DNA from 2 places in the Bacillus sp. Bwzl_19 genome. Region 2 is predicted to be linked to the other one. Evidence: riboswitches for the same ligand, from Rfam matches in the RefSeq annotation. Region 2 holds a riboswitch; the other holds the start of a gene.

Region 1 (3,488 bases), 1.6 Mb from region 2:
TCCGTATTCAGGTGTCCGCTATGCCGCACGGCCATGGCGGTTTCGCAATATCAAAGCCTGATATGCGGACATGGGCATACATTTGATATATCAAAACAAGGCTATGTGAATTTCCTCAATAAATCGGTCAAAACCCGCTATGACAGGCAGCTGTTCGAAGCGAGACACGAGCTTTTTGAGAGGCGGGAGTTTTTTTCGCCGGTTCAAAAAGAGATCGCCGTCATCATCAGCCGTATTCAATCTCCGCGAAAACAGGCGGCGGTATTGGATGCGGGATGCGGAGAGGGCTCCCATTTAGACGCTGTATGCAGATTGCTGCAGCCCGCTTTTTCCGTGACGGGAATCGGCATTGATATCTCGAAAGAAGGTGTGCTGCAAGCTGCAAAAGCCTTCGGGGATCATAATATTTTTGCCGTCGCTGATGTGGCGGATACGCCGTTTGCCGACAGCAGTTTTGATGTGATTCTGTCTGTTTTGTCACCTTGGAATTACAAGGAATGCAGCAGGCTTTTAAGAAAGGGCGGCACAGTCATTAAAGCGGTGCCGCGGCGCGATTACTTGAAAGAAGTAAGGGAATTCTTCTTCGGAGACAGTCCTGAACGGAATGATACCGCTGAGTCTGCGGCCGTCCGTTTCCAAACCGGCTTTCAAGCCTTTGAGCGCAAGCGGCTGTGTTACACGAAGACCTTATCGCAGCCTGATCTTGAGCTGCTTGTGAAAATGACGCCCTTAACATGGAAATGTTCTGATGAAAGCATTCAGCGCTTTATCAGCCGGAAAGCGGCTGATATTACGATAGATATCGATATTTTAATCGGAACCGATCCGCTGTAAAACGAAAAAGACACGCTGTAAGCGTGTCTTTTTTTTATTTCCAGACTTCATCGGCAATGTCGACGACATGGCGCAGTTTCGCCCATTGCTGTTCTTCTGTGATCAGATTTCCTTCCTCAGTCGAAGCGAACCCGCATTGCGGGCTGAGGCAAAGCTGATCCAGGCTGACATATTGAGAAGCTTCTTCAATCCGGCGTTTAACCGCATCCTTGTCTTCGAGTTCGCCGTGTTTCGACGTAATCAAACCGAGCACAAGCTGAAGATCAGAGCGTTTGACATAACGAAGCGGTTCAAAGCCGCCGGAGCGGGAATCATCATATTCCAAGAACAATCCGTCAAGGTCAAGTCCGTCAAAAATCGTTTCCGCCGCCGCATCATATCCGCCTTCAGCCGTCCATGTGGACTGGAAGTTGCCGCGGCAGATATGCATCGTAACCTTCAGATCGGCAGGACGATCTTTGATGGCGTCATTAATGGAAGCGGCGAACAGCCTGCGCAGCTCATCCGGCGTCGTGCCGAAAGCTTCAATCTGACGAAGCCCCGCCTCCGATAAGAAAACGGCCCATGCGGTATCATCGAGCTGAAGATAGCGGCACCCGGCGTCATAGAAAGCCTGAATCGCTTTTTTATACGCCTGTGATACATCATGCTGAAATTGTTGGTAATCGTTCTGATACGCCGCTTTTTCCAATTTTCCGCGGAAAAACAGCATATTCGGGCTTGGGATGGTCATTTTTGGCACAGCATCGCCGGCAATGCTGTGCAGGAATTTATAATCTTCAAGTATCGGATGCTGAGAAAATTCAATATCTCCCGTTACTTTAATGCCGCGCGCTTTCGTCTGTACGTTGTGGAACTGAATGCCGCTCTCAGGCGTAAACGCTTCGACGCCGTCTAAGTTTTCGAGAAAATCGAAATGCCACCAGGCACGGCGGAATTCGCCGTCTGTCACGACATTGAGGCCGGTTTCTTTTTGCTTTTCCACACTGCGGATGATTTCTTTGTTTTCGATTTCGCGCAGCTGTTCTGCCGAAATCTCATCAGCCGCTCTTTGCAGACGGGCTTGCTTCACAGCCGCCGGCCGCAGCAGGCTTCCGACCTGATCCGCGCGAAACGGCGGGTTTTTTCTTAGAAGAGTGTGCAATGGTTGCTCTGTGTTTTGCTGTGACATGAACGATTCCTTCTTTCCTGATGAAATATAAAAAAGCTCTTCCCTCGGATAGGGAAGAGCTTGCGTCCGCAAATCTCAACCTTATCTTCAGGATTTAGCACCATTCTGCTGAACAGCGGTTGCCGGGTATCATAGGGCCAGTCCCTCCACCTCTCTTGATAAGGAAATATGCTATTTTTCAGAATAAACTGTAATACTATTAATCTTAGTATGTTTTCTAGAATTGTCAATATATTTCGATAAATATTTTTATTTGTCACCCTCAAATAGAACCATATCAATCACAATTGCGATTGCGAGACAAAGAACGATATCCTCTTCATTTTCAATCTGCAGATGATAGGAATCGCCCCAGCTCATCCATGTTTTACTGACGGTCATCCGGCTTGATTTTCCGTCTGTCACTTGAAAATTCCGTCCCCACACGTCGCCGGTAATATCCCAGCCGAGGCCGGAAATTTCAAATTTCGGTTTGAAAAACGTTACTTTCTTGATGACTTGGCATACAGGTTTGCCGCTTACGGAAATCTCGTAACGGGGAACGAGCGACATCAGTTTCTGACTGACGCTGGCGAGTGTGCGTCCGTCCAAATCAGTCAGCTTCAGTTCATCGCCGAACGAAAACAACTTTCCCTCCGCATTGAAGACTTCTTTTCCGCTTTCAAGAAACACTTGAAACCGATTCTTAAATGTAAACACCCGCTCTTTGATATAAAAATGATTCATAAAAAAACTCCTTTTTTATGTTGTACGTAAAAAGGAGGCGGATGGTTTCATATAGGCAGGTGCATAAAAAAAGGCTGCCGATTTTGCGGCAGCTGTCGTTTTTTATGATAGCGGCATCCGGCGTTTTTGACGGATCGCATTTAAATCAATGATGTTATTCGTGTCGGCAGCTGTCACCAGCGGGCTTGTCTTTGGCGTTTTCCGGCGGTTGTCCTTACTGAAAGAGAAAACCAGGTATCCTGTCAAAGCAGCAAAAATAAGTAGCATCATTTTACATACCTCCCAAAAAAAGTTTTGGTATTATTATTGTACGAAAAAACAAACGAAAAGTATTCAAACAATTGTCACTTTTTTAAAAAATAACGACATTTTCCGTAAAAACGACTATAAGTTGCAAGGGATTTCACTCATGTTGTGGTTCTATAGATTGTATCGGCTGCTGAATGATTAACGTTTATATCACTTTTTTACTATTTTTTAACAGAGTCGAATTAACTAATTCAGTGTTTTCGTTTGCCTTGTGTTATTCAGTACCCTAAAAAATCCTATGATATGCAAAATAACTGCTTCTAACAGATGATTATAGATTGACAGCGCTTTCTTTATTTTTTGTAAGAAAACGATAAGTTATCTTAAAAAAATCGTTTGAACATTTTCCGCAGCTTTTTAAAAGGATTTGATTTCGTTTCCAAAACGCGCGGGTCTTTTAAGGTTTTTTTCAATTCTTTCGCTACAGTGCCTCTTGCCATAGTCTTCA
Region 2 (3,488 bases):
CATATTTCGTAAAGGCGAATCCGGCCAGTTTTTCACCGAAGTATTCTACCATGTCCGTCCGTTCAAATTCTCCGTGAACGAGCACATCTAACCCGATTTCTTCCTGAATGTCAACCCAGCGCTTCGTTTCCGCATTAATAAAGGCTTGGTATTGTTCGTCCGTCCACTCTTTTTTTCGCCATTTTTGGCGTGCGCTCCGCACTTCAGCAGATTGAGGGAAGCTTCCGATTGTCGTCGTCGGCAGAAGGGGAAGACCGAGTGATTCATTTTGCAGCGCCAATCGTTCCTCAAAGCTTGCAGGACGGGAGAAATCTTTTTCCGTCAGCTGATTCAGTTCTTCTTTTTGAGCTGAGTTCGCCCCTGTTGCGAAAGCTTTCAGTGCTTTCAGTGCCGCTTTGGACTCTTCGATCTGCGCACTGACGGCCGCTTTGCCGGACAGGAGGCCTTCTTTTAAGACACCGAGTTCCGCCAACTTTTCTTTAGCGTATGACAGGCCGTTCAGCAGATCTTTTTCAAGATGTTCGTCAGGGTGTTTTGCCACCGGGACGTGCAGAAGGCTGCTTGAAGGCTGAATCCATAATTCCTCTATGTCAGCGTGGCTGAGGATATCAAGAGTCGCATCAAGGCGTTCTTCAGCATCGATTTTCCAAATATTGCGGCCGTCAATCACACCCGCTGCCAGCACTTTATCTTTCGGGAAGCCGTGTTTTTTCAATTGCTCCAGGTTTCTGCCTTTATCATGCACGAAATCAAGCCCGATTCCCTGTACAGGATAAGAAACAAGTTCTTCATACGCATCGACCGAATCAAAGTATGTCTGTAAAAGGACGTTCAGCCCTGAAAGCTCTTTTGTGATCGATTCATAGAGTTCTTTTGCGGCGCGGACATCTTCAGAAGAAGCTGTCACAAGGGCTGGCTCATCAATCTGAACCCATTTGACGCCTTCTGCTTCAAGCTCTTTCAGCAGCTGAACATAAAGAGGGACAAGGCGCTTTTGAATCGCTTTTGCTTCTGATTCTTCGTAACCTTTCGCAAGCGTGACAAATGTGTACGGACCGACAATGACGGGTTTCGTTTCCACTCCGAATTCTTCTTTGATCCGGCGGTAGTCGTCAAGCTGTTTGTTTCTCGTCAGACGGAATTCAATGCTTTCGTCATATTCAGGAACGATGTAATGGTAGTTGGTATTAAACCATTTCGTCATTTCACTGGAAACGGCGTCTTTTACACCGCGGGCAATCGCGAAATATGTATCAATGGGGTCCGTAATGCTGCGGAATCTTTTCGGAATCCAGTTAAAGCTGACGGCTGTATCGAGCACATGGTCATAATGGGTGAAATCAGAGACCGGCACAATATCAATATTTTGGTCAAGCTGTGTTTTGACAGCTGATAAGAATAAACCGTCAAGCTCTTTAAGAAACGTTTCTTTATCAGTTTTTCCTTTCCAATAAGCTTCAAGCGCTTTTTTCCATTCTCTGTTCAAGCCGATTCTCGGAAAACCAAGATTCGAAGTTTTAATAGTTGTCATTAAGTCTCCTCCTTTAAGTGAGATGTAACAAAAAAGCCTCTTTCTCATGAGAGAAAGAGGCTTTAACATCAAAATGTAAGCCTCTCTTATCTCTCAGATCACGTCTGATGGAATTAGCACCGTGCCTTAAGAGACAATCGTCTCGGCGCAAAAATCACGCGCCCCATTTCACAATGGAATTACGGTCGGTTGCTGTTGGGGTCAAAAGGCCAATCCCTCGCCCAACTCTCGATAAGAGAAAATATTTCAATTTTTTTGAAAAGTTACATCATTTGTTGGTTATCTTATCAGCTTATTCAGATCACTGTCAATAGAAAATCTCACATTTTAAAAAATTGATGATGTGACAAGCTGATCAATCATTATATGAGAAACATATCAGAAAGACAGCAGCTGTGCCTGTTCGGCTTTTTCCATCAGCACATCAGGCGCGTCTAAATACAGAAATCCGTTCCCGGCCAATGTTTTGGCGATATCCAAGGGAAGGGTCCGCCGCACAAGTTGGGCGTAAACTTCTGCCTCAGAAAGCGTCCGCTGAAACGAGGCCTGTTCAAGCCCTTTTATTAAGGCAAGCGCTCCGCTCACATGCGGGGCGGCCATCGAAGTGCCCGTCAGCTTCCCGTATTTATGGTTGGGAAGGGTGGAGAGAATGTTTTCGCCGGGAGCCACCAGGTCAATCTCTTTATTTACGTTTGAAAATTCTGACGATTTTCGCGCGACTGAGACTGATCCGACGGCAATTACTTCGTTGTAAGCGGCCGGATACGACAGTTCCTCTGTCCGCTCGTCTCCGTCGCCTTCGTTTCCTGCTGCGCAAACGACCAGTACACCGCTTTTTACCGCATTTGTGACGGCTTCTTTCAGTTCAGGCACATCGCTCGGCCCGCCGAGTGACATAGAAATGATATCAGCCTTTTGTTCAACAGCGTAGTTGATGCCGTTAATGATCCATTCGTATTTTCCGCTGCCGTTTTGACCGCCGAGAACTTTCACGATTAAAAGGCTCGCTTCCGGCGCAACTCCCGAAATTCCGCCGTTTGAATCATTGGCGGCAATCGTTCCGGAAACATGTGTCCCGTGTCCGTTGTAATCGGAAAACGCGTCTTCTTTGCCTCCGTCATCATCGGTGAAGTTTTTCCCGCCGATAATCCGGTCTTTCAAATCAGGATGATTAACGTCACAGCCTGTGTCAAGCACTGCGATTTTAATATCCTTGCCTTTAAACCCTTTTGCCCACAATTCTGGCGCCTTAATCACTTTAATACCCTCAGGAAGCTCGTTCACATCCATGATTTGCTCATCCGTGACATAAGGAATCAACCGCATTTCACCATTCATAAAAAAGCCCTCCTTTTTTATGCTTGCGAGTGGATTCAAGGGTGTTGCTACTATTTTATGGCAGAGCCTGCCGCGCGGAAAGAGTCATTTGAAGCATTTTCATAAAAAAGGCGCAATCTATCGCACTAAAAAATTTCAAATAAATGGATAGTTTAACAGCTTTCATTTTGATTCATCACCCGGTAACGCTATAATTGGAAAATGGGAAAGGAGAAGAGGTATGAAGATAAGTGAAGCATTATACGACTATTTTTCAGGACAGGTTGATCAAATTGCGGAAGATTGGATCGAAACGATGGAAGATTCGGATCCGAATTCAATTTATTCTTTGACAAATCCCGTCATCAGAGAAGAACTGAAGGAGCAGGATAAAGAATTTTATCGGCATATTAATAACATGTATATCATGCCGGAAAAAGAATTTTTAGAAGAGTTCGAGCAGTGGGTGATTGAGCTTGCGAAAGACCAGAAGCATCTGGATACTCCCGTCCAGTACGTTGTCCGTGAATTCATGAGAAACCGGAGGCTGTATATCAGTTATTATGACGCGTTTGCCGATGAACATGAATCCGCGTTTGCTGAGGGAGAAAGGAAGAGATGGGAGGATTTAATTGTCCAA

What was found. A riboswitch is a leader RNA that binds a small molecule or an ion and turns the genes downstream of it on or off. The one in region 2 is predicted to bind S-adenosylmethionine.
Region 1: linked by a shared signal. The riboswitch ahead of ACW5MY_RS18585 (5-methyltetrahydropteroyltriglutamate--homocysteine S-methyltransferase) and the one ahead of metE (5-methyltetrahydropteroyltriglutamate--homocysteine S-methyltransferase) in region 2 are both predicted to bind S-adenosylmethionine.

The regions. Positions count from the first base shown of each region.
Region 1 is NZ_CM142729.1:3,504,165-3,507,652, reverse strand. It holds gene ACW5MY_RS18590 (methyltransferase domain-containing protein) at 1-834, shown strand, start outside; gene ACW5MY_RS18585 (5-methyltetrahydropteroyltriglutamate--homocysteine S-methyltransferase) at 869-2,005, opposite strand; SAM riboswitch class I at 2,084-2,170, opposite strand; gene ACW5MY_RS18580 (LURP-one-related/scramblase family protein) at 2,255-2,731, opposite strand; gene ACW5MY_RS18575 (hypothetical protein) at 2,834-3,001, opposite strand.
Region 2 is NZ_CM142729.1:1,374,742-1,378,229, forward strand. It holds gene metE (5-methyltetrahydropteroyltriglutamate--homocysteine S-methyltransferase) at 1-1,531, opposite strand, end outside; SAM riboswitch class I at 1,615-1,769, opposite strand; gene ACW5MY_RS07335 (S8 family peptidase) at 1,910-2,869, opposite strand; gene ACW5MY_RS07340 (STAS domain-containing protein) at 3,090-3,488, shown strand, end outside.